Regions from separate parts of the Neomoorella thermoacetica genome, predicted to be linked through region 1. Evidence: riboswitches for the same ligand, from Rfam matches in the RefSeq annotation. Region 1 holds a riboswitch; each other region holds the start of a gene.
The links. Region 1 has a riboswitch for cobalamin ahead of MOTHE_RS01010 (ECF transporter S component). Riboswitches for the same ligand answer to the same signal wherever they lie in the genome.

Region 1 (4,926 bases):
TGCCCCGGTAGACCTCGGTTTTGCCCTTCTGCTGGCCGCAGCCCAGGGTGTGGGTTACAGTCATGCCGTGGACGCCGTAGCGACCCAGGGCTTCCTTGACGGCCTCGAATTTTTCCGGCCGGATGATGGCCTCGATTTTATACACCAGTCCAACCCCCGTTCCATTTTAAAGCCATAATTTAAACGCTACCGCCGCTGCCGGCTGCGGTGACCAATTTGAATATATTTTAGCCTGTAACAGCGGGTGTAGTCAAAATTTTTTAGCTGTCAAGGGACAGTGAAAATAACACCCCAAAATGGCCTCAACGGGACCGAGAAAATGTCGTCCGCTTACAGGGTGACAATATCACAGTCCGGTGACAATCAAAAATTTTTAGCTTGACGCGGCAAGGATCCTAAGGTAGAATGATGTTAACAATTTATTTTATTTGATCCCTAGTTACAACGGTGTAACCAGGGGGTCGCCAAAGAAGGCACAGGAGATAACCCGTCTCCTGTGCCTTTTTTATTACAGACTGAAGGAGGGCAATGGTTTGAAGCAAAGGAATGTCAGCGACGTAAGGGGCAGGTCAAACATCCTGCTCCGGCCAGTAGAAACAGCTTTTTTACTATTATTGTTCCTGGCTGCCGGGACCGTCCTGGCCCGGCCGGCGCTGGCGGCAGCCGGGGACGCGGTTGATACCGGCGATACCGCTTTTATCTTAGTAGCCAGCGCCCTGGTCATGTTGATGACCCCCGGCCTGGCCTTCTTTTACGGCGGTATGGTCCGCCAGAAGAACGTCCTGGGTATCATCATGCAATGCCTGGCCACTCTGGCCCTTATTTCCGTCCAGTGGGTCCTGTGGGGCTATTCCCTGGCCTTTGGTCCCGACCATCTCCACCTGCTGGGAGGGCTGGACTGGGCGGGGTTCCGGGGCGTCGGTCTGGAACCCAATCCCCTTTACGCCGCCACCATCCCCCACCAGGTATTCGCCATGTTCCAGCTCATGTTCGCAATAATCACCCCGGCCCTGATAACCGGTGCCTTTGCCGAGCGAATGCGCTTCCCGGCCTTCCTGCTCTTTACCTTAATGTGGGCTACCCTGGTCTATGACCCCCTGGCCCACTGGGTCTGGGGCGCGGGGGGCTGGCTGCGGGAACTCGGCGCCCTGGACTTTGCCGGCGGCACGGTGGTGCATATCAGCGCCGGCGTGGCCGGGCTGGTCTGCGCCCTGGTCCTGGGACGCCGGCGGGATTACGGCCGGATCCCCCTGCCGCCCCACAACCTCCCCATGACCGTTTTGGGCGCCGCGCTGTTATGGTTCGGCTGGTTCGGTTTTAATGCCGGCAGCGCCCTAGGGGCCAACGGTCTGGCCGGTAACGCCTTCGTCACTACCAATACGGCTGCCGGGGCCGCCATCCTGGGCTGGCTGGCGGTAGAGTGGCTGCTCCACGGCAAACCCACCGCCCTGGGAGCGGCCAGCGGCGCGGTGGCAGGCCTGGTCGCCATCACCCCGGCGGCCGGTTTCGTCACTCCCCCGGCGGCCCTGGTAATCGGCGGTATCGGCGGCGCCCTTTGTTGCCTGTCAGTGGCCGTGGCCAAGGTTAAACTGGGCTACGACGATTCCCTGGACGCCTTTGGCTGCCACGGCGTCGGCGGTACCTGGGGGGCCATTGCCACCGGCATCTTTGCCACCAAAGCCGTGAACCCCGCCGGGGCCGACGGCCTGCTTTACGGCAACGCCCATTTGCTGGGGGTACAGGTGGTAGGCGTGGCGGCGGCCTGGATCTTTACCGCCGCAGTGACCTACGGCATTCTCAAGGTCGTCTCCCTGTTGACACCTCTGCGGGTCACAGCCGAGGAAGAGGAAGCCGGCCTGGATCTCTCCCAGCACGGCGAAAGCGCCTATCCCGACACCGGCCTGGCAGCCCTGGAGGTAGCAGAGGGTAAACGGGTTACCGCCCCGGGAGAACTGGCGGTAAATTGGATGGTGAGCCAGGGTAACCCGGCCGGAACCGGTCTTTTCCGCCAGGAATAAACGGACAACATAGCCCCGTCGCGGCCCGGTAATCGAACAGCGGCGGGGCTTGTTTATCTCTTCTAGGGTTAGTCCCGTGGTTTTATAAGGGTATCTGTATCAGGTAAGCTACCAATTGATTGGAGTTCCAGTACACCCAAAGGCGGGGGTGCGGCTACCTGCCCCCGGGAAGTCTTTCCCGGGCTTACTTTCGGAAACAGGGCTTGCCAAAAGCCCGGTGGTGGATTATATTAATAATTGACAACCATATATGAAAAAAATGGACAGGTGCCCCCGGGAGGGGGAGAATAGGGAAGTCCGGTAACCGCCTTTTCAGGCGGCGATCCGGCGCGGTCCCGCCACTGTGAGCGTGGAGTTGGCGATATAACGCCACTGGGATAGTTCCCGGGAAGGCATCGCTAAACAAGGAAGCGCGAGCCAGGAGACCTGCCTGTCCATATGACCTCTCACCTTCGCCAGGAAAGGGGAGAAGCAACCGGGGATGATGGTAAAGTCCCCAGCCGGTAGACGGCTGGGGACTTTTTTGTTGCGGGTGGCCCGGCCCCATTTCGCCCCTGACAAAATCTTCTTTAGAAAGGAGAAGCAAACATGGCAAAACCGGAACTTTCCTCCCCGGCCGTTAAGGCAAGCCGCTGGACGGCCAGACGCCTGGCCACCCTGGCCATGCTCATCGCCCTGTCAACTGTGGGCGCCAATCTAAAAATACCCAGCATCACCGGCACCCCGGCCTTCGATTCTTTTCCCGGCTTTCTCGGCGCCCTCATCCTGGGTCCCGCCGACGGGGCCCTGATAGCAGCCCTGGGGCACCTGCTCACCGCCTTTACCGCCGGGTTCCCCCTCACCCCGCCCCTCCACCTGGTTATTGCCGCCGGCATGGCCGCTGTCGTCGCCCTCTTTGCCATTTTCTACCGCTTTTCCCCCTGGCTGGGGATAGCAGCGGGAATAGCCCTCAACGGTCTCTTACTCCCGGCGCTGTTCATCCCCCTGCCGGGGTTCGGCAAAGCATTCTTCCTGGCCATGGTGGTGCCCCTGCTGATCGCTTCCGCCCTGAACATCGTCCTGGCCGCGACGGCCTTCACCAGCCTGCGCCGGGTATTTCCCGCCAGCTATGCCGCCGGCCGGGGGAAAGGTGAAGGCAAATGACCCCGGCCACCCTTTCCCCCCGCCGCTACCGGGACTTGACCATCCTGGACCTGGATGCGCAAAGATCCCTGGTGATCGCCTGCGACTCCGCCGGGGCCATCGGCCCCAAGGAAGCCGACGTGGTGCGGGTGCCCGGGTACGTCCTGGGCCGTTTTACCGCCAGGGTGGCCCTGATGGAAGTCCTGGCGTTAGGTGCCTGGCCGGTATGCGTCGTCAACACCCTCTGTGTCGAGCCGGAGCCTGCAGGTGCGGCCATCCGGGAGGGTGTGGCCGACGAGATGCGCGTCCTGGGCATCGACCCGGAGAAAACCCTTACCGGCAGCAGCGAAAAAAATATACCTACTACCCAGTCCGGGATAGGGATCACCGTCATCGGCCTGGCAACAACCGCAGAGCTGTTAATGGGACGCCTGGCTGCCGGCGATACCCTGGCCCTCTTCGGACGGCCCAAGGTCGGAACCGAGGTCTTCCTCGACGACCCGGAAATCGTAGACCTGAAAACCGTGCGCCTGCTCCTTGACCAGCCGGGCATCCGGGAAATCGTCCCCGCCGGCTCCAGGGGCATCCTGGCCGAGGCCAGGGACCTGGCCGCATTATACGGGCTGCAAATCAACTGGAGGCCGGGCCTCACAGGGCCGGCCCTGCTAAAGTCGGCCGGCCCTGCCACCTGCATCCTCGCCGCCGGCGACCGGGCCGCCCTGGAGACCACGGGGCGCCGGGCGGAAAAACCCTTCTGCCTCCTGGGTACCCTGGGCCCCGCCGCGTCCCGGTAATCCGGACAGCGACGGGGCGCCAGGGTACTTGCTTTCTCCAGGGCGAAAAAACGCCCCTGCCGCTTTCACGGCAGGGGCAGGGGGCAACCCACGGGCCTATCTCCAGCCGGCTTTATCCATCAGCCGCTCAAGCATCACTATGGCCTCGGCCCTGGTGGCGCGCTCAAGGGGCGCCAGGCCGCCTTCGCGGCCGCCGACAATACCGGCCGTCACAGCCGCGGCCATGGCCGGCCGGGCCCAGGAAGGTACGGCCGCCTGGTCCCGATAGGGTTGCAGGACGGCTTCTACCTGACCAGGCTCCACCTTCACGGCCAGGCCCTGCAAGGCCAGGGCGTTGCCCAGCATGGCCGCCATCTCGGCCCTGGTCACCGGATTATCGGGTTTAAAGGTACTATCCTCATACCCGTGCACCAGCCCCGCCCGGACGGCGGCGGCCACGGAGGGAGCGTACCAGGCATCGGCCGGCACATCGCTAAAGCCGGTTACCGTTCCTTTTACCGGCAGGCCCAGGACCCGCTGCAGGAGGCTCGTAAATTCGGCCCGGGTAATGTCTCGGTCGGGCTCAAACCGCCCCTCGCCCACGCCGGCGGCGATATGCCTGGCCGCCATGACCTGGACATCCCTGGCCGCCCAGTGGCCCGCCAGGTCGGCAAAATCAGCCCGGTACTCCAAAACGGCATAACTGCCATCACCCGGTAACGAAAATTCCAGGTAGGGACTCCCGTCCACCCCATGACCGCCGAGGTAAACCAGAGAACCATCGCTTTTCACCTGGTAAACGCCTAGGAGGTCCCGGTCCAACCCCTGCCGCTCTTCATATTTTATCCTAGCGGGGACGCCGGCCGGGAGCCCTCCCTTATCCCCGGCGGTGAGGGTATAAACCATGCCGGCCCCATTGTAGCCCGGCCCGTTGACGTCTTTTACCCGCGCCGGGTCCAGGCTCTCCTGCCTAAACGTCAGGTCTGCTCCCCCGGAGCTGCTCAAATCCGCCA
Region 2 (4,926 bases), 820 kb from region 1:
AGGCCTTTATCAGCCAGGTAGCGGCCGAGGGCTGACGGGGTACTGGTCCCCCCCGTTAGAAGCACCATTTTAATGGACCCGGCTGCCAGGTGTGACAGGTAAGGTTCCAGGGTGGCCAGGGGGCGCCCGTGGAGGCTCAGAAAAGTCGCTCCTTCCCAGCCCTGCCCCAGGCGGGCAAAGGCGAGCTGGATGGAACTGATACCCGGGATGACCCTTATCTCCTCCTCGGGGAACTTGCGTTTCAGCCAGCCCAGGAGGCTAAAGAAGCCCGGGTCACCCGATACCAGCACGGCAGTGGGACGGGGACGTACCTGGAGCAAAAAAGAATATATCTTTTCCAGGTCCCCCCCGATTACCTGTTTTTCCCGCGGTAAATCAGCGAAGAGTTGCAGGGCCCTGGGGCCCCCTACCAGGATTTCCGCCGCCAGGGCAGCCCGCCGGGCCGCTGGTGTCAGGTATTCCGGGCTGCCGGGGCCAACCCCGATCACAGTCAACCATCCTTTACTAACGGTCATAGCCCCAGTCCCCCATTATCTGCCGGGCTACCTCATCCCGACCCATGATGTCCCCCTGAAGATTCAGAAGGGCCGTACCCACTGTTAATTCCCCGTGGACCAGGTCAGTGGCCCGCTGGCTGGCCCTGGCTGCCAGGGAGTCCCAAAAACCGGGCTCAAAATCCGACCCCCGGATAACTTCCTGGACCGCTTCTACTGTAGTGGCTGCAAGTATCTGTTGCACTATTTCCCGGGAAGCTCCGGCGGCTGCCGCCAGGGCGGCAATAATCTCCTGGCGGGCATCGGCAACATGGCTATGGGTATAAAAAATGCCACCCGCTACTTTCACCAGCTTACCCCCATGGCCCCACAGGAGGACCCTTTTGACCCGGCGTTCAACACAGGCTTCCAGGAGATAACCAATAAAATTGCTGGTTAAGATAATGGCGGTGGCAGGTAAACCATATTTCTCTTCCGCCTGGCGCTGGCCCAGGCGACCAGGGGTTAAAACCAGGGTCTCCCAGCCGGCGGCCAGGGCAACATCGATTTGGGGAACCAGGGAGTTCCGGAAGGCCTCTTCGGACATGGGTTCGACGATGCCGGTGGTGCCGAGGATAGATAAACCGCCCTCGATCCCCAGGCGGGGATTGAGGGTACGCCTGGCTAACCTTGCGCCTTCCGGAATGCTAATCTCCAATTCCATACCCAAGCCAGGGGGAACAATGGCAGCTACGGCCTCCTTGATCATGGCCCGGGGCACGGGGTTAATGGCCGGTTCCCCCACCGGCACCGCCAGGCCGGGGCGGGTGACTATCCCTATACCCTCGCCGCCCCGCAGGGTAATGCCCCCGGCTTGTTTCCTGGCCCTTACGTGAATGGCAACTCCGTGGGTAACATCGGGGTCATCACCGGCGTCTTTTATGATGATGGCTTCGGCCTCTTCAACACCTTTATGTACGGTAACGGGTAAAGTTATTATTTCTCCCCGGGGCAGGGTCAGGGTAATTTCTTGGACCTCTTCCCCTCGCCACAGGGCCAGGGCTGCTGCCTTGGCTGCCCCTGCAGCGCAGGTCCCCGTGGTATAACCCCGACGTAATTTTTGGACCACTGCTTTTTCCTCCGAAAATAGCTCGCTTCAGAAAAATGTCGGCAAGTGTAGTTTTCTCTGGAAGCCACAGGTCGGTGGCAGGATGAGACGCTTTTAGGGCTCGCCCTGTAACCCCAAGGTTTACCACGCAGTTACAGCTTGTTCCCCACCTTTAAGGACTACAGGCAGCCCTGCCACCACCAGGTATACCCTGTCCGCCTGGCGGGCTAATTCCTGGTTAGCCAGGCCCAGGAGATCGCGAAACAGCCGTCCCAGGGGATAGGGTGGCACCAGGCCCAGACCTACTTCTTCAGTAACTACAATTACCCTGGCCCTGACCTGGTAGGCTGTAGTTGCCAGTTCCCTGAATCTGGAGGTAATCCTTGCTATCAACTCTTCCCTTTGTTCCCGGTTTTTTTCAGCCTCGTAATGGTAATTGTTCAAGAGATTACTGAGCCACATTCCCAGGCTATCAAGGAGCAGGGTGTCAGCCTGCCGGCCTTCCTGTCTTATGGTCTCGATGACTTCCAGGGGGGTTTCTATCGTCCGCCAGCTGGCTGGCCGCCGGTTTCGATGGAGGTCTACCCGGGCGGCCATTTCTTCATCATTAATCATGGCCGTTGCCAGATAAACCACTTGGCCACCTGCTTCCCCGGCCAGTTTCTCGGCCAGGCTACTCTTGCCGCTCCGGCTTCCCCCGGTCACCATAATTAGCGGCCCGCGTTCCATATAATACTCTCCCCACGTTAGAATACATGGTTTCCCCCGGCGGCATGGGAGGTTTATAAAGAACAAACTCCAGCCTCGCGACCATGGCTGGAGTAAGAACCTTAAGTTTATATTTCGCCCCTTTACGCGAGGGTTGAACCAACAGGCAGGTTTCCTGGCTCCCGGCTCATTACTTTTCCTCGCCTTCCCAGTAGATCACCAGTGGCCTCTGAGGAAAAACTCCCCGGTTACAGTGGCGCGACCGCTCAGGATTTACACCTGATTCCCTTTTAACCCTGCAGGCACCTGTTGTTTATTAAATTTGCTTATAGTATAAACCACCACCTGGCCCAGGTCAAGTCCTATGATACAATATCCCCCCGGAGTTTACAGTTAAGGAATACCAACTCTCTATTTTTTTGCCAGATGACCCGGGCGTAACGGCGGTTACGAGCCCGGAGTTGCTCTTTTTCCTGGCGCAGGCGGTTTACCAGCTCCCATTTTTCGTTTTCACTTTTTTCCACCAGGCGCATCAGGACACGCCGGCTGATCCGCAGTTGTTCAACTCTGTTCTCCAGCTCTTGAATACGCTGGTAAAGGGCTACCTGGCTATCTCCAGCCAACGGGCCCACCCCCTTTTATTTCTTGCTAAAGTATATGACCAAAAACTAATCCTTAGTCGCCCGCATCCCTGATCCTTTGCCACCTCTCCTTGAGCCGTACCAGTTCCGGAGCTCCGATGGTGCAGGAACCCAGATCAGCATGGCTGTCTCCCGACCGGCCATGGAAATCGGAACCACCAGTCACTACCAAATCGTACCTGGAGGCTAGTTTCAGGTAACGCTCCCTGGTGACAGGATCATGGTGGGGGTAATAAACCTCCAGGCCCTGGAGCCCGGAGTTTACCAACGCGGGAATAATGTCATCGGCCTGGCTCAGCCCGGGGTGGGCCAGAACAGGTACCCCACCTGCCTCCAGAATTACCTTCACAGCCACAGAGGGCGGAATTTTAGCCCGTGGTACATAGGCCGGTCGACCCCTATCCAGGAGGGCTTTAAAGGCGGCATCAATGGAGGGCAGATATCCCTTCTGGACCAGTGCCGCCGCTATATGGGGACGGCCTGTAGTCTCACCCTTGGCTTCCCTCGCGACGTCAGCCATGGTCAGGTTATAACCCAGATCCCTGAGCCTGGCTACGATCTTCAGATTGCGCCGCTGGCGAGCCTGGCGCATGGTTTCCAGAAAAGCCATGAGTTCTCCCTGCTCCCAGTCCAGGCCATAACCTAGAAGGTGAATCTCCCGCCCCTCCCATTCGGTACTCAATTCTATCCCGGGAATAACCTTTAAGCCCACTTCACGGCCGGCAGCCAGGGCTTCAGCAAGGCCAGAAACGGTATCATGGTCGGTAATGCCCAGGGCCGTCAGTCCCCTTTCCCGGGCCAGCCTTACCATCTTGGCCGGGCATAGCTGTCCGTCAGAAGCTGTAGTATGGGTATGTAAATCGGCGCTTACGACCATATTTCTATCCCCAAGTATATTCTTTGCTATATATTATAACCTGAAGCCTGCTCCCTCACGGTAAGCAGGCTTCAAATTTACTGGGTTTTCCGCGGTTCGACGATTAGTTTCATGGCCGTACGTTCCTGGCCTTCAATCTGAATATCGGCAAAGGCAGGGATGCAGACAATATCCAGTCCGTTGGGAGAAACAAACCCCCTGGCAATGGCCACGGCTTTTATGGCCTGATTCAGGGCAGCGGCGCCGACAGCCTGGATTTCTACCCCGCCCTTTTCACGCAATACCCCCGCCAGGGCCCCGGCAACCGAATTCGGATTGGACCGGGCTGCTACCTTCAGGACCTCCATGGGCTATTCCCCCTCACCATAGACCTTCAAATACTATTTCGCCACAGGTGGTGAAACTCCTCTTAAAAAGCATACAATTCTTTTAAGTTTTAATTTCCTCATGAGGATCCCTTTCAAGGATTACAATAATGCTGTACCCGCTGGATCCCGGCAGCCCGGCCCGTGGAGGGATCAATATCCAGGATTACCCCTTCCAGCTGGATTACTCCCCCGGCTATTTCAAAGCGGGCCGGTAACTGGGTCAAAAACTTATGCACTATGATCTCTGTTTTTACCCCCAGGACGGAATCCCGGGGTCCGGTCATCCCGACATCAGTAATATAGGCCGTTCCCCCGGGCAAGACCCGTGCATCGGCAGTTTGGATATGGGTATGGGTCCCGACAACGGCACTAACCAGGCCGTCTAAATGCCACCCGAGGGCCACCTTTTCCGAAGTGGCTTCAGCATGAAAATCTACTATGATGACCCTGGTCTCGGCACGGAGCTCTTCGGCCAGCTGCTTGCCGAGACGGAAGGGACATTCCAGTGGTGGGAGAAAAACCCGGCCGGATAAATTGATTACCCCTACCTTTAAACCTTCCTTCACCTCAAACAGGTTATAACCCCGCCCGGGGGTCCCTGGCGGATAATTGGCCGGCCGGATAATGCGCTCTTCCTCTTCCAGCAAAGTTAGAGCTTCCCTTTTATCCCAAACGTGGTTTCCCATGGTAAGGATATCGATGCCGCTGGCAAAAAGTTCACCGGCGGTATCTGGTGTAATGCCATTCCCTC
Region 3 (4,926 bases), 1.1 Mb from region 1:
GGTTTTCACGCCTCAGTTCATCCCGAAATAACGGGCGGCCACCAGGGCTGCGCAGTTCGTCCCACAGGCAGCACAAACCCCGTCTTCCCCGGTACCGTCGAGCAACGAGCGTGCCTTTTCCTGATCAATGGCAAGGCTTATCTGCTTTTCCACATCGAGGGCGACCCGCGCCCGCGCCATTTGCAGATCCCGCTCCCAGGCCTGCCTGTTTCCCCTGGCCAGATCGGCGGCATGGGCGGCAATGCGGGCGGCAATCACCCCTTCTTTAACGTCCTGCTCTGTTGGTAACCCCAGATGCTCCGCCGGTGTCACATAGCAGATAAAATCCGCCCCAACCGTCCCGGCAAGGGCACCCCCTATTGCGGCAGTGATATGGTCATATCCCGGCGCCACATCAGTAGCCAGGGTACCCAGAATAAAGTAAGGCGCGCCCCCGCACAGGCTTTTCTGTAGTTTCATTGTCGTTTCCACATGGTTGAGGGGAACATGTCCCGGACCCTCGACCATAACCTGCACGCCGGCTTCCCTGGCGCGCCTGACCAGTTCCCCGGCCACGATCATTCCCTGCAGTTGGGCCCCGTCCAGGGAGTCGGCTGTAGAACCCGGACGAATGGCGTCGCCGAGGCTGAGGGTGACATCGTACTTCAGCAAGATTTCGAGCAACCTGTCGAACTGCTCATAAAGGGGATTCTCTTTCTGGTTGTGCAGCATCCAGCCGGTGAGGAAGGCCCCACCGCGGCTGACAATGTCGGTCACCCTGCCGCTAGCCTGAAGCCTTTCGAGGATCTCGAAATTCAGGGCGCTGTGAATGGCCATGAAATCTATCCCGTCCCTTGCCTGTTTTTCCACGGCCGCAAACATGTCGTCCGGCGTCATCGCTACAATACTGCCCCGCTTTTCAATGGCTTCGATGGCTGCCTGATAAATGGGCACGCTGCCTACCGGAACCCTGGCGTGGGCAAGGGTGAGCCGCCGCATCTCATCGATATCCCCGCCGGTGCTTAAATCCATAAAGGAATCACACCCTGCCGCCTCGGCCGCAGCGATCTTCCGCATCTCCATTTGCCGGTCATCCCGGTCGCTGGAGGTCCCGATCAGGGCATTCACCTTGATACGTAAACCCCTCCCGATACCGCAGGGTTTAAGGACCTTCCGGTTGGTATTCCGGGGGATTACAATAGTCCCCTCCGCCACCCCTGCCCGGACAAATTCCACATCCACCTTTTCATCTGCCGCCACTTTTTCCATTTCCGGAGTAATTTTTCCAGCACGGGCATCTAAAACCTGGCTCATTTATCCTACCCCCTAACATGTATGTCTGGCTGTGCCCAGGTATCTGGATACGATTTCCATGGCGCAGTATTTACCGCACATGGCACATCCCGCCGCCGCGGCGTCGCTTCTTTCTTCTCTCAGCCTTCCCGCCCGTTCGGGGTCTATGGCGAGAGCAATCTGCCGCTTCCAGTCCAGTTCTTTTCTCGCCCGGGAAAGCTCCCGATCCCATTCCCGGGCACAGGTAAGGCCGTTGGCCAGGTCGGCGGCATGGGCGGCAATGCGAGCGGCAATCACTCCCTCCCGGACCTGGTCAATATCCGGAATCCCCACATGTTCGGCGGCAGTTACATAACAGAGAAACTCCGCACCCGCCCAGGCGCTCAAGGCACCCCCGATAGCAGCATTGATATGGTCATAACCGATTGCGATATCTGTTACCAGGGGGCCGAAGACAAAATACGGCGCCCCGTGGCAGAGACTTTTTTCCAGGACAACCGTCGCCTTTAGTTGCTGCAAGGGTACATGACCCGGCCCTTTTACCATCACCTGTACACCGGCTTCCCTCGCCCGCCTGACCAGCTCTCCCAAAACAACCAGCTCTTCCACCTGGGGGCCATCCAGGGAATCGGCCAGGCATCCCGGTCGCATGCCGTCGGCAAAGCTGATGGTAACATCGTACTTCCGGGCAATCGCAAGAACCCGGTCAAAGTGTTCATAAAGGGGGTTTTCCCTCCGGTTCGCCAGCATCCACCCGATCAGGTGGGAACCCCCGTAGCTTACCAGAGGATCGATCCGGCCCTCGTTTCTGGCGCGTTCTACAATATTCATAGTAGTCCCGCAGTGCAGGGCCAGAAAGTCTACCCCGGCGGCCGCGTGGCGTTCAATTACATCAAACAAGTCTTCATCTCTCATGTTAACGGAAGAACCGTATTTTCTGCCGGCTTCGGCCATGGCCTGGTAAAGGGGCAAGGTACCGACGGGCTTGGGGGAAACGGCCAGCGTTTCCGCAAGCATGGCCTCGATGTCCCCGCTGACGCTCAGATCCATGATGGCGTCCGTTCCCGCTTCCACGGCGGCTTTAATCTTGGCAACCTCCACATCAATACCGCCCGTCTCTCCGTACAAACCGACGCTGGCGCTGACCTTTGTCCTCAGCCCTTTACCGACACCAACTGGAGTGACGTTCTGCCGGCGGGCATTGCGCAGGATGACTATCGTCCCATCAGCCACACCCTGCCTCACGAATTCCGGAGTTACACCCTCCTGAACGGCCACCTGCTCCATTTCGGGGGTAATCAAGCCGGCCCGGGCGCTTTCTATCAGGTTCAACTATTCTCCCTCCCACTGTATTTTTGCAACTCCAACAGCGGTTTACGCCGCAATGTTTGCCTTCTTCACAGTATTTTTTCGCTTTCTTGATGACCGGGTAAAACCCTGCAATGACAGCCATGCACAAGGAACCTATGCCATAAATCATCCTCTCCCTTTGTTTGATTGATAAAAAATAAAGTCCACGCCATATCTCAGCGTGGACTTTACCATCATCCATGCTTACGCCCGCCCCTTCCGCGAGGGCGGCATAAACTTTTCAGGCAGGTCTCCTGACTCGGATCATCACACCTTTGCCCCTTCCCCCATTAAGGAGTGGTCTGGCAAGTGCTCACCTTCACAGTGGCGGGTCCGTCCGGGATTCGCACCCGGTTCCCTATTCTCCCTTGCGGGCACCTGAAAAGTAACCATATGCAACTTTCTATTCTAAAATTATAATTGTTCGCCTGTTTTCTGTAAAGGCCCTTTGTAAAATATGTGTCACCGGACAGTGATATTGTCACCCTGTAAGCGGACTGAGAAAATGTCACTGTGATAGGAGAAATGTTCAAACTCCTCTATGGTCGATGGTCACCTATGCCGACCCGCAACTCTACCCGCCGGTTTTCCTTTTCGGTCTCCCTGGCATGTTCTTCTTGCAGTGACCGGACCAGGTTGGTTTCACCCTTTAATGCCCCGTACAAACGCACGAAGGGCTTTTCCTTCAGGGGGACTAATACCAGCTTTCCCTCGGCCACCCGCACCTCAAACTTGTCCCCTTGCTTGATGGTATGTTATTTCCGGATTTCAGCAGGGATAATTAGCTGCCCTTTTGAAGATATCGTCACTACCGGCACTGCCTTACTCCCACCTTAAGTTAATAGAAGTAAGTCCAAGGAGAATTAACGTATACGATAGCCCCTCTGCATCTTTAAATCTCATAAATAGGGCCATGTTAGTTATTATAACCATAATCAAATGATTACTTCGCTACCGTTTTAAAACCCAACCCACACGAGCAAAAGCCTGTAAAGCCTCTTTGACGGAGTTATAGCATTGAAGGACATTTGTTAAGCTAAAGGAGAGAGACTATAGGTGGGATGTAAGGTCTTTCGACGTTTTGCTATGAATGTGACGGCACTCGGCTTTCTCCGGTAAGATAGAGACCCAGGGTGGCCAAGAACGAAATTCCTGGGCCCTGCAGATATCTGCAGATTTCCCGGACTTTAGGCGTGGGGGGTGGTGGAACAATTATTTGCAATCGAGCTTTTTAATGAGATTAGCAGGATTTCCCGTGGGAAGAAAGAAATATCAACTGCGTATTATAAAACCCATATTCCGCACCCAGTGAGGAACCCAAAAATAATTTTTATAGGGTGCAGAAAGAAATAAAAGTAGAGAGAATCTTCTAACCAGGAATTTCTAATTCAGTGTCGAATCATTCCTCTAAGAGAATTCTGGAGGAATGTTCGATGCCTGTAGCCATGGATAATATGCGCTTCTTCCGGGCCGGTCCCGCAGCCCTTATCTCCAGGTTATGTGACGTCCTGAAGATAGCAGAAATCATAGATGCCGTAGTTGACTGGGACCCGGCCCAGTGCCATCTTTCCCCGGGAAATCGGGTTAAGGCGCTGATCATTAATCTCCTGGTAGACCGGGAGGCCCTCTATCATGTGGAGCGCTTTTATGAGAACCAGGACCTGGAGGTTTTGTTTGGAGCTGAGCAACAGGTCCGGCCTGAAGATTTTAACGATGATGCTCTGGGCCGGGCCCTGGATAAACTCTTCACCAGCGGCCAGCTGAAGAAGTTGTTCTCCAGCATTGCTTTAACTGCCGCCGCCACCCATAACGTATCCATTGCGGGCATCCACGTCGATACCACCTCCATTTCCGTGCAAGGAGCCTATGATGGTGAAGGAGATTTAGATATCACTTTTGGTTTTAGTAAAGATCATCGCCCCGACCTCAAACAGTTTCTCATCGGCTTGACCGTAAATAGAGATGGGTTGCCCATTTTGGCTCAGAGCTTGGACGGCAATAGCAGTGATAAGTCCTGGTACCCCCAGGTTATAGAGGAATTGGTCCAAACCTTCAAGCCGGAAAAGCTTAAAGAGGTCATTTTCGTGGCGGACTGCGCCCTGGTAACTAAGGATAACCTGGCTCTTTTGGTTCAGGAGGAAGGTAACAAACCCGCCCTCCAGTTCATCTCCCTGTTACCGGAGAACTTCGGCCTTAACAAGGAGATTAAGGCTGAGGCCTTCCGCACCGGCACCTGGCAGGAGATCGGGAAACTAAGCCCCAAGAAAGATGCTGCTTGCTATAAAAGCCAGAGCTTTGTCCGGG

Region 2: linked by a shared signal. The riboswitch ahead of cobU (bifunctional adenosylcobinamide kinase/adenosylcobinamide-phosphate guanylyltransferase) and the one ahead of MOTHE_RS01010 (ECF transporter S component) in region 1 are both predicted to bind cobalamin.
Region 3: linked by a shared signal. The riboswitch ahead of thiC (phosphomethylpyrimidine synthase ThiC) and the one ahead of MOTHE_RS01010 (ECF transporter S component) in region 1 are both predicted to bind cobalamin.

What each region holds. Positions count from the first base shown of each region.
Region 1 is NZ_CP012369.1:185,057-189,982, reverse strand. Features, by position in the region: gene MOTHE_RS01020 (P-II family nitrogen regulator) at 1-145, opposite strand, end outside; gene MOTHE_RS01015 (ammonium transporter) at 615-2,018, shown strand; cobalamin riboswitch at 2,267-2,466, shown strand; gene MOTHE_RS01010 (ECF transporter S component) at 2,607-3,161, shown strand; gene MOTHE_RS01005 (AIR synthase related protein) at 3,158-3,934, shown strand; gene MOTHE_RS01000 (S-layer homology domain-containing protein) at 4,031-4,926, opposite strand, start outside.
Region 2 is NZ_CP012369.1:1,008,898-1,013,823, reverse strand. Features, by position in the region: gene cbiE (precorrin-6y C5,15-methyltransferase (decarboxylating) subunit CbiE) at 1-515, opposite strand, end outside; gene cbiD (cobalt-precorrin-5B (C(1))-methyltransferase CbiD) at 505-1,602, opposite strand; gene cobU (bifunctional adenosylcobinamide kinase/adenosylcobinamide-phosphate guanylyltransferase) at 1,723-2,310, opposite strand; cobalamin riboswitch at 2,438-2,614, opposite strand; gene MOTHE_RS05070 (hypothetical protein) at 2,652-2,912, opposite strand; gene MOTHE_RS05065 (PHP domain-containing protein) at 2,965-3,807, opposite strand; gene MOTHE_RS05060 (stage V sporulation protein S) at 3,885-4,154, opposite strand; gene MOTHE_RS05055 (TIGR00282 family metallophosphoesterase) at 4,268-4,926, opposite strand, start outside.
Region 3 is NZ_CP012369.1:1,660,781-1,665,706, forward strand. Features, by position in the region: gene bzaB (B12 lower ligand biosynthesis ThiC-like protein BzaB) at 13-1,293, opposite strand; gene thiC (phosphomethylpyrimidine synthase ThiC) at 1,306-2,604, opposite strand; cobalamin riboswitch at 2,850-3,019, opposite strand; gene MOTHE_RS08380 (hypothetical protein) at 3,162-3,341, opposite strand; gene MOTHE_RS08385 (IS1634 family transposase) at 4,056-4,926, shown strand, end outside.